DNA from 3 places in the Phyllobacterium sp. K27 genome. Region 3 is predicted to be linked to each of the others. Evidence: predicted binding sites of a transcription regulator. Region 3 holds the regulator's gene; each other region holds the start of a gene.
The links. Region 3 encodes PhoB, which activates phosphate uptake and scavenging genes when phosphate is short. Its sites were predicted from a motif close to TGTCATNNANCTGTCAT; they were not measured.
Positions count from the first base shown of each region.

Region 1: the regulator PhoB is predicted to act here: its motif matches at 4,892-4,908, upstream of ACYJL1_RS02685 (DUF2794 domain-containing protein).
Region 2: the regulator PhoB is predicted to act here: its motif matches at 4,245-4,261, upstream of ACYJL1_RS01150 (PhoX family protein).

Region 1 covers NZ_CM139240.1:557,609-564,071, reverse strand. The annotation lists gene ccmB (heme exporter protein CcmB) at 1-14, opposite strand, end outside; gene ccmA (heme ABC exporter ATP-binding protein CcmA) at 14-622, opposite strand; gene acnA (aconitate hydratase AcnA) at 909-3,596, shown strand; gene ACYJL1_RS02690 (DUF1223 domain-containing protein) at 3,785-4,555, shown strand; gene ACYJL1_RS02685 (DUF2794 domain-containing protein) at 4,935-5,306, shown strand; gene ACYJL1_RS02680 (GNAT family N-acetyltransferase) at 5,326-5,883, opposite strand; gene ACYJL1_RS02675 (Bax inhibitor-1/YccA family protein) at 6,042-6,463, opposite strand, start outside.
Region 2 covers NZ_CM139240.1:239,685-246,147, reverse strand. The annotation lists gene pgi (glucose-6-phosphate isomerase) at 1-1,299, shown strand, start outside; gene ACYJL1_RS01165 (M14 family metallopeptidase) at 1,345-2,397, shown strand; gene ACYJL1_RS01160 (HAD family hydrolase) at 2,397-3,143, shown strand; gene ACYJL1_RS01155 (threonine ammonia-lyase) at 3,222-4,211, shown strand; gene ACYJL1_RS01150 (PhoX family protein) at 4,329-6,311, shown strand; gene ACYJL1_RS01145 (DUF2239 family protein) at 6,319-6,463, opposite strand, start outside.
Region 3 covers NZ_CM139240.1:797,660-804,122, reverse strand. The annotation lists gene ACYJL1_RS03930 (chloride channel protein) at 1-179, shown strand, start outside; gene ACYJL1_RS03925 (ABC transporter ATP-binding protein/permease) at 362-2,224, shown strand; gene phoB (phosphate regulon transcriptional regulator PhoB) at 2,234-2,920, opposite strand; gene phoU (phosphate signaling complex protein PhoU) at 2,937-3,665, opposite strand; gene pstB (phosphate ABC transporter ATP-binding protein PstB) at 3,689-4,504, opposite strand; gene pstA (phosphate ABC transporter permease PstA) at 4,519-6,258, opposite strand; gene pstC (phosphate ABC transporter permease subunit PstC) at 6,251-6,463, opposite strand, start outside.

The DNA.
Region 1 (6,463 bases), 240 kb from region 3:
AACAAGGCGCCCATCAGCTGATCGCCTCAAGCGTGAGTTCTCGGAAATGAGGCAATCCAAGCGGCAAATGTGTTGCCGCCATTATGATGCCGCCATTCCCCAGATGAGCCTGCATCAATGCCGAAAACTGCGCTTCGGATGACTTATCCAGCCCTGCAGTCGGCTCATCCAGAAGCCATATAGGCCTATCACTGGCGAGAAGCCGCGCTATGCTGGCGCGGCGTTTCTGTCCGGTGGAGAGATAGCCAAAGGGCAAATGTCCGATATCAGCCAATCCCACCATTTCCAATGCTTCAGATACCGACCGCGCTTCGACACCATGAAAGGACTGCCAGAAACGAAGATTTTCCTCCAGGGTCAGCGCGGGTTTCATTGCATTCATATGCCCGAGGAAGTGACATGCCGCGCCAAGTGTCTCGAACTGATCGGGATTATCCTTAAGTTGTATTTCTCCTTCGGCTGGCCGCAACAGCCCTGCCGCGATTCGAAGCAGCGTCGATTTGCCAACTCCATTTGGCCCGGTGATAAGCAGGGCTTCGCCAGCATGAATGGTAAAGTTGAGCCCGGAAAACAAGATTTCCCCGCCCCGCTCTCCGCCCAACCCTTTGGTTACTAACTGCATGAAAAACCCGCTTTTTCTGTTTTGAGAGCAACCAAATGACCATTTCGCCGCAGCCCGTATTTTTGCGCCTTACGGTCTGGCACAAATCACGGAAAAACTCTATATACCAGTCAACCATGCCAGCGGTCGGCGTGGAAACAATTTTGGCCGATCTCGAGCGAGTACTTCTTGGTATTTGCTGCGGGACGGACAGCGGAAATGACTGCACCCGCACCTTAGCGCGTCCTTGAAACGCGGCAAAGGCGTTCGTCCCGGGTTTAGGCCTCAGCATAAGGACGAACGCAAAATGTCTCAGATTGATAGTTTTAAATGCCGTAAAACCCTCACCGTGGGGAATAAGGAATATGTTTATTTCAGTTTGACCGAAGCCGAAAAGAATGGCTTGGAAGGTATCTCCGCACTTCCATTCTCCATGAAAGTCCTGCTTGAAAACCTGCTACGCTTTGAAGACAACCGCTCTGTTTTCAAGAAAGACATCGAAAACGTCGCCAAATGGCTCGTCGACCGTGGCTCTGCCGGCGCTGAAATTGCCTATCGCCCTGCCCGCGTTCTCATGCAGGATTTCACCGGCGTTCCAGCAGTCGTCGATCTCGCCGCAATGCGCGATGCAATGGTCAATCTCGGCGGCGACCCTGAAAAGATCAATCCGCTCGTTCCCGTCGATCTGGTTATCGACCACTCCGTCATCGTTGACGAATTTGGCAACCCGCAAGCTTTCAAGCGCAATGTTGATCTGGAATATGAGCGCAATGGCGAGCGTTACCGCTTCCTGAAGTGGGGCCAGCAGGCGTTCAAGAACTTCCGCGTTGTTCCACCCGGCACAGGCATCTGCCATCAGGTAAACCTCGAATATCTGGCACAGGGCGTCTGGACCAAGGAAGAAGACGGCGTGACAGTCGCTTACCCTGACACCTGCGTTGGCACCGATTCGCACACCACCATGGTCAATGGTCTTGGTGTTCTCGGTTGGGGTGTTGGCGGCATTGAAGCCGAAGCTTCCATGCTCGGTCAGCCTGTTTCCATGCTTCTGCCAGAAGTCATCGGCTTCCGCCTGACCGGCAAGGTCAAGGAAGGCGTTACGGCAACCGATCTGGTTCTTACCGTTGTCCAGATGCTCCGCAAGAAGGGCGTCGTCGGAAAGTTCGTCGAATTCTTCGGTCCGGGTCTTGATTCCATGACGCTCGCAGACCGCGCCACCATCGGCAATATGGGTCCGGAATATGGCGCAACATGCGGCTTCTTCCCAATTGACAGCGAAACCATCAACTATATGCACATGTCTGGCCGCGACGAGGATCGTTTGGCGCTGGTAGAAGCCTATTCCAAAGCACAGGGCATGTGGCGCGAAGCAGGTGCTGCCGATCCGGTCTTTACTGATACGCTGGAACTGGATCTTGGGACAGTCGTGCCATCCATGGCTGGTCCCAAGCGTCCTGAAGGCCGTATTGCGCTGGAAGGAATTGCATCGGGCTTCCGCGAATCTTTGCAGAAGGAATACAAGAAGACTGAACAGCTCGATGCACGTTATCAGGTCGAGGGCGAGAATTATGATCTGGGCCATGGCGATGTTGCCATTGCCGCCATCACGTCCTGCACCAATACGTCAAATCCAAGTGTTCTGATTGCCGCTGGTCTCCTCGCCCGCAACGCAGTTGCCAAGGGCCTGAAATCCAAGCCTTGGGTCAAGACTTCGCTCGCCCCCGGCTCGCAGGTCGTTGCCGCCTATCTGGAGAGCGCAGGTTTGCAGGTTGAACTCGATAAGCTCGGCTTCAACCTGGTTGGTTTCGGTTGCACGACATGCATTGGCAATTCCGGTCCATTGCCTGCCCCGATCTCCAAGACAATCAATGATAAGGGCCTGATTGCCGCTGCTGTTCTATCCGGCAACCGTAATTTCGAAGGCCGTGTATCGCCGGACGTGCAGGCAAACTATCTTGCCTCGCCACCTCTGGTTGTGGCCTATGCCTTGGCCGGTACGGTTACCAAGGATCTGACAACCGAGCCACTTGGAGAAGATCAAAACGGCAATCCTGTTTTCCTCAAGGATATCTGGCCTTCCAGCCACGAAATCCAGGAATTCATCACCAAGAATGTTACCCGCAAGCTCTTCTCGGCAAAATACGCGGACGTGTTCAAGGGTGATGAGAATTGGCAGAACGTTAAAGTGCCTGCTGGTCAGACCTATGCGTGGGATGACAATTCCACTTATGTGCAGAACCCGCCATATTTTGTTGGCATGGGCAAGACACCGGGTAAAGTCAACGACATCAAGGGTGCGCGGATTCTCGGCCTGTTTGGCGACAAGATCACCACCGACCATATTTCTCCAGCTGGTTCGATCAAGGCAGCTTCACCAGCCGGTCAGTATCTGACCGATCACGGTGTGGCTCCCCTGGACTTCAACCAGTACGGCACACGTCGCGGCAACCATGAAGTTATGATGCGTGGTACTTTTGCCAATATCCGTATCCGCAACCATATGCTCGGTGAAAATGGCCGTGAAGGCGGTTACACTATCCATTATCCGACCAAGGAAGAAATGCCGATCTATGATGCGGCAATGGAATATCGCCGTGAGAACGTGCCGCTGGTGATTTTCGCTGGTGTGGAATATGGCAACGGCTCGTCACGCGACTGGGCTGCGAAGGGTACAAACCTGCTCGGCGTTCGCGCCGTTATCTCCCAGTCTTTCGAGCGTATCCACCGTTCGAACCTTGTCGGTATGGGCATTGTTCCGTTCGTTCTCGAGGATGGCACAAGCTGGCAGTCGCTGGGTCTGAAGGGCGATGAAATCGTCTCCATTGAGGGTCTCGCCACGATCCAGCCGCGGCAGAAAACATTTGCCACGGTGACGTTTGCTGATGGTCAGGTGAAGCAGGTTCCTCTGATCTGCCGCATCGATACCATCGATGAACTGGAATATCTGAAGAATGGCGGCATCCTGCAATACGTTCTGCGCGATCTCGCTGCCTGATTTGGCATCATCTAGTTGAGTTTTGAAGGGCCGCCGGGCGATCGGTGGCCCTTCATCGTTGAGTGGTACAGCATTCGTGATCGAATTCACCTCAAAGTGACTTCCTCTTGAATGAACGGACTCCTATCAATCTTCTGGCAACCAATCTGACAGATAAGATTTAGAAATTTCACCAAGAAAGCCCAATCTTGCTCACGCGCACCACCTCAAAACTCTTGGCCATCGGCCTGCCTCTTCTGGCAGCGATTGCTTATGTGGTACCGGTCTGCGCGGAAGATGCAGGAACGAAGCCGGAAGGTGTCGTTGAGCTTTATACATCGCAAGGTTGCGGATCATGTCCCCCCGCTGATGCCGTTCTCAAAAAACTGGCAACCGAAGGAAAGGTCGTAGCGCTGGCTTTCCATGTCGACTACTGGGATTATCGGGGCTGGACAGACAATCTCGCTTTGCCCGAAAACACTGAGCGCCAGAATGAATACCGCAAGGCCCTTGGCCTGAATGGCGTTTACACGCCACAGGTTATCATTAATGGCCGCGAGCATATGAATGGGCAGGATGAAACGAAGATCCGCCGACGGATTGCGGAGATGCGCGATACTCCCTCCGGACTGACAGTGCCGGTTTCCATTGAAAAGGCTGCAAAAAATCGGCTTCTTATTGACATCGGCTCCGGGCCGGTCACAACAAACCCTGTCCGCGTCGTCCTCGCATATTTCAATCGCGAGAGCATCGTCTCGATACCAAGGGGTGAAAATACCGGGCGCATGGTGAGCTATGCCAATAGCGTGCGTGCCATGGAAACTGTGGGCATGTGGGACGGCAATGCTCAGCAGATCGAGATTCCGGTGAGTGAGCTTGCCAGCAAGAAAGCTTCAGGCTGCGCAGTGCTGTTGCAAGAAATGCTTGGCGAGGGCCAGCCCGGGCCGATAATCGGCGCATCAATCATGGCAGCCAAATAGTTTCAACAAAAACAGGCCGGATAAATCCGGCCTGAGCTATTGGGGCATGTTGCCAATATGCTGAGAACTATTGGACTAATCTGAACAATCCGCTTGGGGCGGGGGGCTTGGGTAATCGAACTGTCCTGATCAAACCGTCTCTGGCAACACCACTGGATGTTCGTTTCGAAATCCGGCGGCAATGCGTAAAGAGTGTGGCGAGAAAGTGTCGCTCAATCACCATTCGCTTCACCTCGTATTGGTTCGTGAGACGACAAATGGTGGAAGCCGTGTCGATAAAAATTGTGCCAGGAGAATCTGCGAGCTTGTAAAATCGGCCGGATGGGGTCACCTTATTGTCATCCAGGTGTCACACGACAAATTCAAAGGCGGTTGATTGATGGACAGCAATGCAGGTGGCGACGATTCGCAGCGTCAGGCGAAACTCATCCCCCTCGTTCGAAACAATGATTTGCCAATCACCTTTAATCGGCGCGAACTCAATCAGATCTTGCGTGTCTATGGGTTTATGGTGTCCGCCGGCGAATGGCGCGACTATGCCATCGACCATCTTTCTGACAGAGCCATATTTTCGGTTTTCCGACGCACCAGCGAAGTCCCGATGTTTCGCATTGAAAAGAACCCCAAGCTGTCGCGCAAGCAGGGCGCCTATAGCGTCATCGCCGCAAGTGGCCTGATTCTTAAACGCGGGCACGAGCTCGATAGGGTCTTGCGCGTTTTCGACAAGACGTTGAGCATCGTGCGCAGCTGATTATTAGAGCCTTATCTTTTTAAGCAGGAAAGGCTCTAAGCGGTGGCTTATCTGGAAGGGTTGCTGCGCCGCCATTCATGTCAAGCTGCATCAGAACCGTATCCAGCCAGCGGCCATGCTTGAAGCCGGAGGCTTCTATCTTGCCGCAATACCGAAAGCCTGCCTTGGTGTGCAGACGGACAGAGGCAGACCCCTCATGACCATCGCCAATAACCGCAAGGAACTGACGGAATCCCAAGGCAGTGCAATCATCAATGAGCCGCTGAATGAGGATTTTGCCCAATCCCTTGCCCTTGGCTTCCGGCGCTATATAGATCGAGTCTTCAACCATCCACCAATAGGCAGGCCGCGCCCGGAAATAGCTGGCATAGGCATAGCCAATCACTTTGCCATCCTGTTCAGCGGCAACATAAGGAAAGCCATCGGAGGTGAGCGTATGAAACCGGTTCGTCATTTCCTGAAGATCAGGCGGGTCGATCTCATAGGTGGCTGTGCCGTGGAGGACGGCATCCCGATAGATGTCAGTGATGGCTTCCAGATCGGCGGGCTGCGCAGGGCGAATATGAATGTCGGACATGGGCTTCGCTTGATGGGTAAATCTTGGCAACTTTCATGCACCTGTTTGTTATGGAATTAAAGGGCTGACACGGCAAATTGGATCAAACATTTCTATGGAAGGCATAAAAAAGGGCAGCTTGGAGCTGCCCTTTTCCATTACTCGTTCCAACGCAAATGCTATTCGCGGTTGCCCAGGAATTGCAGCAGGAACATGAACATATTGATGAAGTCGAGATAGAGACGAAGTGCGCCCATGATTGCCTTGCGGCCATAGGAGTCTGAATCGTCGCCTTCGTAATACATTTCCTTGATCTGCTGGGTATCATAGGCGGTAAGGCCCGCAAACACCAGCACACCGATCGCCGAGATAGCGAATTGCAATGCGCTCGACTGAAGGAAGATATTGACCACCGAAGCAAGCAGGATACCGATTATACCCATGAACAGGAATGAACCGAAACCGGAAAGATCACGCTTGGTTGTATAGCCGTACAGCGAAAGCGCGCCAAACGACGCTGCCGTGATGAAGAACGTCTGAACAATGCTTCCTGAAGTATAGACCAGGAAGATTGAAGAGAGCGACGCGCCCACAAGAGCAG
Region 2 (6,463 bases), 560 kb from region 3:
GGCATCAAGGACGTGCTTGATCGTATGGCTATCTTTGCGACCGGCATTCGTTCCGGCGAAATCAAGGGTGCGAAGAACAAGCCAATCGCCGATATCGTCAATATAGGTATAGGCGGGTCTGATCTTGGTCCAGCCATGGCAACGCTGGCCCTGTCCCCCTATCATGATGGACCGAAAGCCCATTTCGTTTCCAATGTGGATGGCGCGGATATTGCCGACACGCTGGCGCGGCTCGATCCGGCAACAACGCTTTTCATCATTGCGTCGAAGACCTTCACCACAATTGAAACAATCACCAATGCCAAGGCGGCCCGAAAATGGATTGCCGATGCTTTGGGCGAGAAAGCTGTTGGCAAGCATTTTGCAGCAGTCTCGACAGCTTTGGAGAAAGTGGATGCGTTCGGTATTCCGGCTGATCGTATTTTCGGATTCTGGGATTGGGTTGGTGGGCGTTATTCCATCTGGTCCGCCATTGGCCTCCCTTTGATGATTGCCATTGGCCCGGAAGATTTCGGACGGTTTCTAGATGGCGCTCACGCGATGGACGAGCATTTTCGTAAAGCGGCGCTGCCTAAGAATCTGCCGATGATGCTTGGCCTTGTCGGTTACTGGCACCGCGCCATTTCGGGCTATACAAGCCGCGCCGTGATCCCCTATGACCAGCGCCTTGCCCGTTTGCCTGCCTATCTCCAGCAGCTTGATATGGAATCGAACGGAAAGGGTGTGACTGTTGACGGAAAGCCGGTCTCAGGCCCGACAGGACCCGTTGTCTGGGGCGAGCCCGGCACCAATGGACAGCATGCATTCTTCCAGCTTTTGCATCAGGGCACCGATACGATTCCCGTTGAGTTTATCGTTGCGGCCAACGGACACGAGCCGGACCTTGATAATCAGCACCAGATGTTGCTCGCAAACTGCCTCGCGCAGTCTGAGGCTTTGATGAAAGGCCGCACGCTGGAAGAAGCCAAGGAACAATTGAGCGCCAAGGGCTTGGCGAAATCAGAAGTCAATCGCATTGCGCCGCATCGCGTTTTCACCGGTAACCGCCCATCGATAACAATCATCCATGACAAGCTGGATCCATATACATTGGGCCGTCTCATTGCGCTTTACGAACACCGCGTCTTCGTCGAAGCGCAGCTTTATGGGATTAATGCGTTCGATCAGTGGGGCGTAGAACTTGGCAAGGAACTGGCGACCGAGCTTCTCCCTGTTGTCTCCGGTGAGACCAGTGCGAAGGACAAGGACGCGTCCACGCAAGGACTCGTCGCGCACCTGCGCAAACGCCGCGAGAAATAACGATAGACTGGCATAAAGAGCAGACAACTAACCGGGAAATACACGATGAAGACCGAGACAATACAGCTGGCTGGCGATGTGCCGGGCAACAGCATCGAATTGCGCGTGTTGCGCTTTGAAGGCAATAATCGGGAGGCAAAAACTGCCTATTTGCAATCATCCCTCCATGGTTCGGAACTGCCCGGTCAGGCTGCATTGCATTTCCTCATCCCCATGCTGGAAAAAGCTGCCAAAGAAGGTCGTATCGCCGGGGATATCACTGTCGTTCCTCAGGCCAATCCGATCGGCTCTGCGCAATGGTTGGCGCACCAGCATATTGGTCGCTTCGAGTTTTTCTCCAGCACGAATTTCAATCGCTCATTTCCCCTTCTGGAGGATTTTGACACATCTTCCTTGCCAGCTACTGATGGCCCAAAGCCGCTGGCAGAGCGGTTGAAAGCCCAGCTTCTGCGTCTGGCGCTTCCGCATGAGATTGTTCTCGATCTGCATTGTGACGATGAAAGTGAAAGCTATCTCTATATCCATCAGGCTTTCTTGCCTGAGATGTATGATCTGGCGTCCGCGCTTGGCTCTACCGCCATTCTTTCATGGGACAGCACGGCTGATGCGGCGTTTGAAGAAGCCTGCGCGCATCCGGTGTTGCAACTGCCAACAGCCGATCAGAAGACCCGTGCAGTGACGACAGTGGAGTTTCGCGGCCTCAGCGACGTCAATATCGATACTGGAAAGTCCGATGCGGAAGGTCTTTATAAGTTCCTCGTTCAGCGTGGCGTGATCGTCGACACAAATGTTGCGCTGACAGTGGATTTTAACGGCCCTGTCACGCCGCTTGAAAATGTCGAGATGATACGCGCGCCGCAAGGCGGGATGATCCTGTTCCACGTTGATATCGGAGCGGAAGTGAAGGTTGGCGATAAGCTCGTTACGGTTGTAACCGTGCCGGGCGATCCCGCTGGCGACATAACACTGACTGCCCCGCAGTCTGGCCGGATTCTCACGCGCCGCGGCCATCGTTATACCCGCCGTGGCGATGACCTCCTGAAACTCCTTGGCAGCAGACGTTCTGAAAATGCCAGGCCCGGCTCGTTGGAATCCTGATGCGGACGGCACAATTCCACGAAATACGCGGTATTCTGTTCGACAAGGATGGAACACTGGTTGACTTCAACAAAACCTGGTTTGGCATCACTATGGAGCTGGCGCAAATGGCCGCCAAAGGTGACGACACCCGAGCGAAGGCTCTGGTGGAGGCCGGTGGCTATGACTGGGAGATGCAAAAGTTCCGCGGTGGCTCGGTCGTTGCTGCCGGAACCATCAATGATGTTGTCGACCTGTGGCATCCGGAACTGACGCTTGAAGAAAAACGCCAGCTTATCCGCGATTATGATGATTATACTGTGCAGGAGGGCTCTCGCCGCGCTGTCGGAATCGATGGATTGCACGTAACGCTGGAAGCGCTTGTCGCGCAGGGTTTTGTTCTCGGCATAGCAACGAATGATTCAGAGGCAGGCGCTCGCGCCACAGCTAATGCATTGGGCCTATCGCCACTCTTCTCCGCAATCATCGGATATGATTCCGTGGTGCGTGCCAAGCCTCATGCGGATCAGTTGCACCTCTTTGCATCGAGAACCGGCTTGCCGGTCGAAGCCATCGCTATGGTTGGTGACAATTCCCACGATCTGGAAATGGCCCATGCCGCAGGTGCAGGACTTGCTATCGGCGTCCTGTCGGGAAACAGCACGCTGGATGACCTTGCCCATCTGAGTGATGCTATTCTTGGTTCAATTGCAGAGCTGCCGGAGTTTCTGGAAAAGCGTGCCAAACGGGTGTCTGTGCCCGATTGATATGATGACAATGATTTGGGTGCCTGCTGCATCGGAGAATGCTATCGACTTGGATAGCTGATTTGACAGGAGAGGGCCATGGATCATCAGGATTTTGCCGCCGGGATTGCCGATATCGAAGCTGCCGCAAAAAGGTTGTCGGGGCAGCTTGTGCTGACACGGCTGATGGAATCGGAAACGCTCAACGACCGCTACAAAGCGCGCATTCTCTTCAAGCCGGAATGCCTGCAACGGACCGGCTCATTCAAATTTCGCGGTGCCTATAATCGTATCAGTCAATTTACACCGGAAGAGAGAAAGCGCGGCATCGTTGCGTTCTCTTCAGGCAATCATGCGCAAGGTGTCGCAAGTTCTGCCCGGATATTCGGCATCAAGGCGGTTATCGTCATGCCCAGCGACGCGCCCCAGGTTAAAATCGATAATACCCGGTCCTATGGTGCGGAAGTTGTCTTCTTCGACCGATATACCGAGAGCCGGGATGTGGTTGCCGCCCCTTTCATTGAAGAGCGTGGCATGGTTTTGGTGCCGCCCTATGATGATGCATCCATTATTGCAGGGCAGGGTACAATCGGGCTTGAGCTTGCCGATGAAGCCAAGGAGCGCGGTATTACATTGGATGATGTTTTCGTCCCAAGTGGCGGCGGCGGTCTCATCAGTGGCGTTTCGATTGCGGTAAAAGCACGCTCTCCCCACACGCGCATATGGGGCGTAGAGCCGGATAATTTTGACGATTTGCGCCGTTCTCTTGTGGCTGGCGAAATCCGCAGCAATGAGGTGGGGCATCGCTCAATCTGCGATGCAATTCTGACCGCCCAACCGGGTGATCTTACATTCCCGATCAACAGGCAAAACCTTGCCGGTGGGATCTCTGTCTCAGACATCGCGGTGCGTAAAGCCATGCGTGAGGCGGCAAATGATCTGAAACTGGTGGTGGAGCCCGGCGGTTCTGTTGGTCTTGCCGCTCTGGCTTCGGGCGAAGTCGACATTGAAGGCAAGACAGTGGCCGTCGTTCTTTCGGGTGGCAATGTTGATCTGGAATCATACAGCAAGCTGATCGCTACATCTTAGACCTTGGTCGTAGAGATGTAAAAGACACAGTTTTGTCATCAGTTTGTTACGCTGAACTTCTAGCCATCTGGAACGGTTCTAATCCCCAACCCCAGCCAGATAGCCAGAGGTCGCGCCATGAATGATCAAACTCCTGTTTTCAGAACCAGCCAGCTTGAAGAGAATGAAGGTCCGGGCCACAATCCGACTGAAAATCCTACAATGGGTGAACTCATTGCTGCACGTTTCTCCCGCCGTGGCTTTCTGAAAGGTTCGCTGGCCGTTTCAGCTATTGCAGCCACAGTCAGCCCTATGGCGTTGATGCTGGCTGATGATGCCCGCGCCGAGGCCAAATCTGCCTTCAGCTTTGAGGAAGTGGAAGCGGGCATTGATGAAAAACATCATGTGGCTGCCGGGTATGATGCGGATGTGCTTTTACGTTGGGGCGATGGGATTTTTGTGGATTCGCCAGAGTTTGATCCACGCAACCAGACTCCGGAAGCTCAGGCAAAGCAGTTTGGCTACAATAATGATTATGTCGGATATATCCCGATAGATGGTTCCTCCGAGCATGGTCTTCTGGTTGTTAATCATGAATACACCAATGAACATCTGATGTTCCCCGGCATCGTCAAGGTAGCCGATGGCAAGATTGAAGTCGCTCCTGCCGACAAGAAGCGGGTTGATATCGAAATGGCTGCCCACGGCGGCAGCGTTGTAGAGATCAAAAAGACCGATGGCAAATGGCAGGTCGTCAAGGATGGCAAGCTGAACCGTCGCATTACGGCCAATACGGAGATGCAATTATCCGGCCCCGTTGCCGGTCATGATCGCGTGAAAACCAATGCCGATGCATCCGGCACGAAAGTGTTCGGAACGATTAATAATTGTGCAGGCGGCGTCACGCCTTGGGGCACCTATGTGATGGCCGAAGAAAATATCCATGGCTACTTCACAGGTGAACTGCCAGCCGAGAGCAAGGAAGCTGCCAATTACAAACGGCTTGGCCTTCCGGAGGGCAGTTACGAGTGGGGCAAGTTCCATGACCGCTTTGACGTTTCGAAAGACCCCAATGAAGCCAACCGCTTCGGTTGGATTGTCGAAGTCGACGTAAATGATCCGCTGTCTGTTCCGAAGAAGCGTACCAGCATGGGCCGCTTCAAACATGAAGGTGCCGAGTCAATCGTTTCCAAAGATGGTCGGGTCGTGTTCTATCTCGGCGATGATGAGCGGTTTGATTACGTCTATAAGTTTGTAACCAGCGGCAAGTTCAATCCGGAGGATCGTGCTGCCAATCTGGACCTGCTGGATGAAGGCACGCTCTATGTTGCCAAGTTTGAAGCTGATGGCACCATTGAATGGATGCCGGTTGTGTTCGGCCAGGGTCCATTGACCGAGGCCAATGGCTTTAACAGTCAGGCAGATGTGCTGATCGAAACCCGCCGCGCAGGCGATTTGTTGGGCGCTACCAAAATGGACAGGCCGGAAGACATCCAGCCCAATGATGTCAACGGCAAGGTCTATGTCATGTTGACCAATAATACCAAACGCAAGGATGACCAGATCGACGCTGCCAATCCGCGTGCGAAAAATGCTTTTGGTCACATTATTGAAATTGCCGAGGCGGATGGCGATTTCGCCGCGACAAAGGGCAAATGGGAAATATTGCTGAAATGCGGTGACCCTTCCGTCGCCGATGTTGGCGCATCTTTCTCCACCGAGACCACAAAGAATGGCTGGTTCGGCATGCCCGACAATTGCTCTGTCGATGCTGATGGACGCCTGTGGGTTTCGACAGACGGCAACTCGCCCAAGGACACGGGTCGTACCGATGGTCTATGGGCGGTGGATACGGAAGGCGCTGCCCGCGCTACGTCGAAGCTCTTCTTCCGCGTGCCCATAGGCGCGGAAATGTGCGGTCCGCTCATGCTGCCGGATATGGCAACCATGATGGTGGCCGTGCAACACCCCGCCGATGGCGGCGAAGATTGGGAAGGCTTTGGCCGTCCGTCATACTACGAAGACCTGTCCACCCGCTGGCCGGACTTCAAGGATGATATGCCTGTGCGTCCGTCCGTTGTCGCAATCACCAAACAGGGCGGTGGCAAGATCGGCGTTTGACCGTCGCTCAGTCCGGCCAGTCGAAGGTCGGCTCACTCAAATGCCGGGCATGGTCGCGGATATCCCGCGGCCAGTCCTCGCTTAGCTCGATGAAGCGCTGATAGTTTCCAGCGTAAAGTGCGCGCGTGGCATCTTCGTAGTGCGGCTGGTTA
Region 3 (6,463 bases):
CACAAATGAATGCACGACAGGCTGTTCGCCTATTCGACAATGCTGAAGCCGAAGCTCTTGCGGTGGTCAATGACATAGTGGAGCTGAAGGTTGTCGGACTTTTGGCCGAAAGCCACACTCTGCGGCGATATAGCGAGGAACTCGACCGCCAACGACGGCATGTGTCCGGCGAAATCTGATTGTTCTGAGGCGGGGGAACTCGTCATCTTGCAAGCTTTAACCCTATTTTAACCACGGTTTGTTGCAATACGTAACATTGTGTTACTATAATCGGGAATCGAACCGAGGCAATCCATTGCAACCAGACGTCGAAGCAACTGGGAAATCATCTCCCGCCAATAGAAACTCCACATTGTCATCAATGTGTAGCTTCTGGGGGCTGCTTAGGGCGTACTGGGTCTCTGACCGCTGGGTTGAAGCCTGGACGCTGACAATCGCCATTGCCCTATTGACCGCTGCTGCCAGCAAGGCCAGCGTCTGGATGGCGATGGCATCGGGCGAATTGATCAATTCGCTGGTCGATATTCATGACCCCTTTATTGTCAATCCGCTCAATGTGATCCTCGCAAATGCGGGTATTCTGGTTGCAATCGTTGCGGTCAAGGAAATTGGTTTCATCGGTATCCGTCACCTTTTGTCGACAACGTTGCATCGCAAATGGCGCGGTTGGCTGAATGGCCGTTTTGGCGAGGCTCTGCTTGATGACCAGCACACACATTACCATTTGCAGCAGGGAAATTCGGCAGCCGCAGAAAACCGGACTCCGGACAACATCGACCAGCGCATTCAAGAATCCATCAAGGGTATGACGGGCGGTGCCATCGGGCTGGCCATGGGCGTTCTCGGTGTCACCATGTCCATTCTTTTCGTGGGCCAGAAGCTTATTGAGCTTTCAACGCCAATTCCGGGCCTTGATTTTCTGGGCGAGTATGGCAGTGCCACACTGGCCTTTGCAGCGATCGCTCTCTATGTGCCTATCAGCACATGGATTGCGATGCGTATCGGCCGCGTGCTCGAAAAGCTCACCTTGGCCATGCAGCAATCTGAAGGCAGTTATCGAAGTGAGCTGACCACACTGTTGCGCCGCAGCTTTCAGGTTGCCGCAGCCAATGGTGAGGGTGTTCAAAAATCATTGAATGGCAAGCTCTACACAAGCGTCGATAACAACTGGGCGCGCTTCAATGTGTTCGATGCCTGCTACATGTCGTTTACGTCGATATACAATTTCTTCTCTGCCCGTGTCATCGCCTATATCCCCGGCCTTCTGCCCTATATGGGCAATACGATCAGCTTCAAGAATTATATTACCGGCTCTGAGCTTGTCGGTTCGATGATCAATGAATGCTCATGGTTTATCCAGGTCATGCCCGCAATTGCCAACTTGAAGGCAAATGCACGGCGCGTCACTGAGTTGGCGCAGGCTGTCGAGCGTGTTAGAGACCCATCGGAATATTATCGTTCTACTGGCATCAGCGCGTTCAAATTTGCAACACAGCACGAGGCCTTTGGCGTCTCCGTTCGCGGTCTTGAGCTGATGCATCGTGACAGCGAGGCCAAGCCTTTTCTCACCCTTGCGAATATGCGGTTACGCAAGGGCCAATGGGCCTATATCAAGGGCGATTCCGGTAGTGGCAAAACCTGTTTGCTGAAAGCGATGAACGGGCTTTGGGGTTATGGCCGAGGTGAAATCTTCTACCCGAAGGATGCTGCTACAATGTATGCGGCCCAGGAGGTCAAGCTTCCCGGTGTCTCGCTGAAACAGCTCGTATGCCTTCCCATGGATGAAAATCACTTCAACGATGCATCCGTTGCTGCTGCCTTGCATCGCGCCGGCATGGGCGATTTTATCGAAAATCTTCTCGATGAAAGCCGTGACGGCACCTCATGGGACCTGCTTTTGTCCGGAGGCCAGAAGCAGAAACTGGTGCTTGCCCGAATTCTCCTGCATAAGCCTGCAGTTCTGTTTTTGGACGAAGCAACCGGCGCGCTGGATCCGGATTCCAAGATCGCCTTCCATCAAGCCATCAAGGATCATTGCGCCGGGACGACCGTTATCAGTGTGATGCATGAGATCGAGGCGCCCCGCTCGGTTTCCGGCGAAAACTTCTACTCGCATATTCTCGAGATCAGCGACGGCGAAGCCACCCAGCGACCACTTCTCGAGACACTGGCCGAGCCAGCTCCGCTACCAGCAACAAGCTTCCCACTGGTTGCAGCCGAATAGGTCCTGATCCTATCCGAAGGAATAACCTGCGCCGCGCACAGTACGGATCGGATCAAGCGACCGGCCAATATTGATTGCCTTGCGCAGACGACCAACATGCACGTCTACCGTGCGGTCATCGACATAAATATCCGCACCCCAGACATTATCGAGAAGCTGACCGCGCGAGAATACCCGGCCCGGTGACTGCATCAGAAACTCCAGCAGGCGGAATTCGGTTGGCCCCAGCTTCAGTTCGCGCTCCTTGCGGAAAACGCGGTGCTGTTCGCGGTCAAGCTTCAGATCGCCAAAGCTCAACACATGCGACAGAAGACTTGGATTGACCCGGCGCAGCATCGACTTGATGCGTGCCAGCAATTCCGGTGTCGAGAAAGGCTTGACCATGTAATCATCCGCACCCGTCGAAAGTCCGCGAACACGCTCGCTTTCTTCGCCGCGCGCTGTCAGCATGATGATCGGCAGGATTTCCGTCTCGCGGCGGGCGCGAAGACGGCGGCAAAGTTCAATGCCCGAAAGCCCCGGTAGCATCCAGTCGAGGATTAGCAGATCAGGCACTTTTTCGCGCAAGGCTATTTCGGCTTCGTCACCACGGCTGATGGTTTCGACAATGTAACCCTCTGCTTCCAGATTGTAACGCAGGAGAACACTGAGGGCATCTTCATCTTCAACGACTGTGATTCTGGGAGCTATAGGCATGATCTGCTTCCGGCAATTATGGTGTTACTGGCTCATCAAGAATAACGGTATGTGACTGGTCTTCCTTCGGGCGTTCCGCCGGAAGCTGTGTACCTGTCACGATGTAATAGACCGTTTCGGCGATATTGGTCGCATGGTCGCCGATACGTTCGATATTCTTGGCGCAGAACAAAAGATGCGTGCAAGCGGATATGTTGCGCGGATCTTCCATCATGTAAGTCAGGAGTTCCCGGAACAGCGATGTGTAGAGCGCATCAATCTCGTCATCGCGTTCACGAACAATGTTCACCTGTGCTACCGAGCGTGTGGCATATGCATCGAGCACATCTTTAAGTTGTGTCAATGCCAGCTCTGCAATGGTCTGCAAGCCCCGATAGACTGAAAGCGTCTGCCGCGTATCATTGACAGCAACAACGCGCTTGGCGATGTTTTTGCCCAGATCGCCGATGCGTTCCAAATCAGACGAAATGCGGATCGTGCCGATCACTTCGCGCAGATCAATCGCCATTGGCTGACGCTTGCCGATAATGGTGATCGCCTTCTCATCAATCTCGCGCTGACCGGCATCGAGAATGAGATCGTCAGAGATTACGCGTTGCGCAAGCGCATTGTCTGAGTTGACCATGGCCGACACAGCCTGTTCGACCATGCGCTCCGCATGTCCGCCCATTTCTGCAATCTTGTGGGTCAGAAACTTCAATTCATCGTCATAGGAACGGACGGTGTGTTGTGCTGTGTCAGTCATTGTCTGAGCCTCTTCCCGTGAGATCAACCGAAACGTCCGGTAATATAGTCTTGCGTGCGCTTTTCGGTAGGGCTGGTGAACATCATTTCCGTGTCGCCGACTTCAACAATGTTGCCAAGATGGAACATTGCCGTGCGTTGCGAGACACGCGCCGCCTGCTGCATTGAGTGTGTGACGATGACAATCGTGTAGTTCTGGCGCAGTTCGTCGATCAGTTCTTCGACCTTCGCCGTGGCAATAGGATCAAGCGCCGAGCAAGGCTCGTCCATCAGGATCACTTCAGGGCTGACCGCAATGGCGCGGGCGATGCAAAGACGCTGCTGCTGGCCACCGGAAAGGCCAGTGCCGGATTCATGCAGACGGTCTTTCACTTCCGCGAAGAGACCGGCGCGTTGCAGGCTCTTTTCCACGATTTCGTCAAGATGACTCTTGTTTTTGACCAGACCGTGAATGCGCGGCCCATAGGCAACATTTTCGAAGATCGACTTCGGGAATGGATTCGGCTTCTGGAACACCATGCCGATCCGGGCGCGCAGCTGAACCACATCGATCTTCGGATCATAGATATCACGCTCGTCGAGGGTAATATTGCCAGTGATCTTGCAGGTCGAAATCGTGTCGTTCATGCGGTTCAGGCAACGCAGGAATGTTGACTTACCGCAACCTGACGGTCCGATCAGCGCCGTGACTTCCTTTTCCCTGATATCGAGATTGACACCGAAGAGCGCCTGTTTGGCTCCGTAAAATACAGAGACGTCTTCGCCCTTCATCTTTATCGCAGGCTGGTTCGAGGAATTGTGCAATTTCTTTTCCACATCGACTTCGGATAACATGTTCATGTCCTTGTACCTCATTACCAGCGACGTTCAAAACGTCGGCGCAGCATGATCGCCGCAGCATTCATCACGAATAGGAATACCAGCAACACCAGAATGGCTGCTGCGGTCTTTGCCTGGAAGGCGACTTCAGGAAGATCGGACCACAGATAAATCTGCACGGGAAGCACCGTCGAGGCGTCCGTTATGCCGCCAGGAATATCGACGATAAACGCAACCATGCCGATCATCAGCAAGGGAGCTGTTTCCCCCAGCGCATGCGCCATGCCGATAATTGTGCCGGTCATGATACCGGGCATGGCCAGAGGCAGCACATGGTGGAATATGGCCTGCTGATGCGATGCCCCGACGCCCAGCGCCGCCTCTTTGATTGAAGGCGGAACCGACCTGAGAGCGGCGCGTGATGCAATGATGATTGTCGGCATCACCAGCAGGGCGAGAACCAGACCACCGACCAGTGGCGCGGAACGCGGAAGATCAAAGAAGTTCAGGAACATTGCCAGTCCGAGCAGACCGAAGACAATCGATGGCACGGCAGCAAGATTGTTGATGTTGATTTCAATGATCTCTGTCACGCGGTTCTTGGGAGCAAACTCTTCAAGATATATGGCGGCACCAACACCCAGCGGCAGGCAGAGCAGCAACGTCACGGCAAGCGTCCAGAGCGTTCCGGTGAGGGCACCGCGGATACCTGCAAGTTCGGGCTCACGCGAGTCACCCGAAGTGAAGAAGCGGGTGGCGAAAGCGCGTTCCACCAAGCCATCGGACTTCATCTTTGTGAGCCAGACTGCAGCCTGGTCCTGCACGCGGCGGTTGGATTCCGGCGTGACAAGCGTCAGCATGGACCAGCTGCCGGGGGCAGCCGCTTCGGCGCTCTTGGGCGTTATAAGCTTGATACCATCAATACCTGCGGGGCTGATCTGGCTTGCTTTGATTGTTCCGCCATTGACGTTGACAAGCAGACTTGGCAGCCTTTCATCAAGTTCAATCGCGACATTGGCATCTGTGATACGTGCATTGAGTATCTGCGCCTCAGCCTTGATCGAATCGATCTGATTTTGCAGCCTGCCTGCCGCATCGGCATCAAGGCCCGGAATCAGTTTTTCAAGACGTGCTGATTCCGTCGTCAACCGCTCGAGCCGCCCGAACAGGAAGCCCTGTATTTCCTCAAATGCCTTGGAGAAGTCATCCCCCGTCGAGCGTAGCGAATAGGTCTCGCCGTCCAGGGTCTGGGAAAGCGTCCCCGCTCCCTCCAGAACGATTTCAGATGTCTGATACCCTTTGAGAAACTGGTCCGCATCATCCGAAAGCAGAACAGGCACGGTTACTTCCTGACCGATCAGCGAGGGGTTGCCGGAAATCATCCGCCGGAAATCATCCGATGCGCCCGAACTGAGCAAACCGTTCAGCGCGCGCCGTTCAGTGCGGGTCGAAACATCCGGAAACTGTGCAGCCAATGCATCGCGAATGATCTTGTCGTAATTGCCGGCAAGAAGCGTCACAGGATCACGGGTATTTTGCGGATCCAGCAGGGCCTGATCGGCGGTGACCTTCAGATCAACCCGATATTCTGAAAAGGCAGGCAGGCCCTTGAACAGAACATCGAGAAGAACGACCGAGAGAAACAGTGCCGTCAGGATAATTGCTGCGATCCCATAGAGCTTGAAGCGCCGCTCCGCGCGGTAACGCTTCTTGATCAATGCATCGCGTGGGTAGTCGGTAACGGGAATGCCGTTGGATATGGTGATGTCAGTCATATTGTTCCCGATATCTCTTGACGATCTGGAGCGCGATGAAGTTGAGGACGAGCGTGAAGAAGAAGAGCACGAAGCCGAGAGCGAAAGCCGAGAGCGTTTTGGCACTGTCGAATTCCTGATCGCCGACGAGGATCGTCTTGATCTGCACGGTAAAGGTTGTAACCGCCTCGAGTGGATTGAATGTGAGATTGGCCGCCAGTCCGGC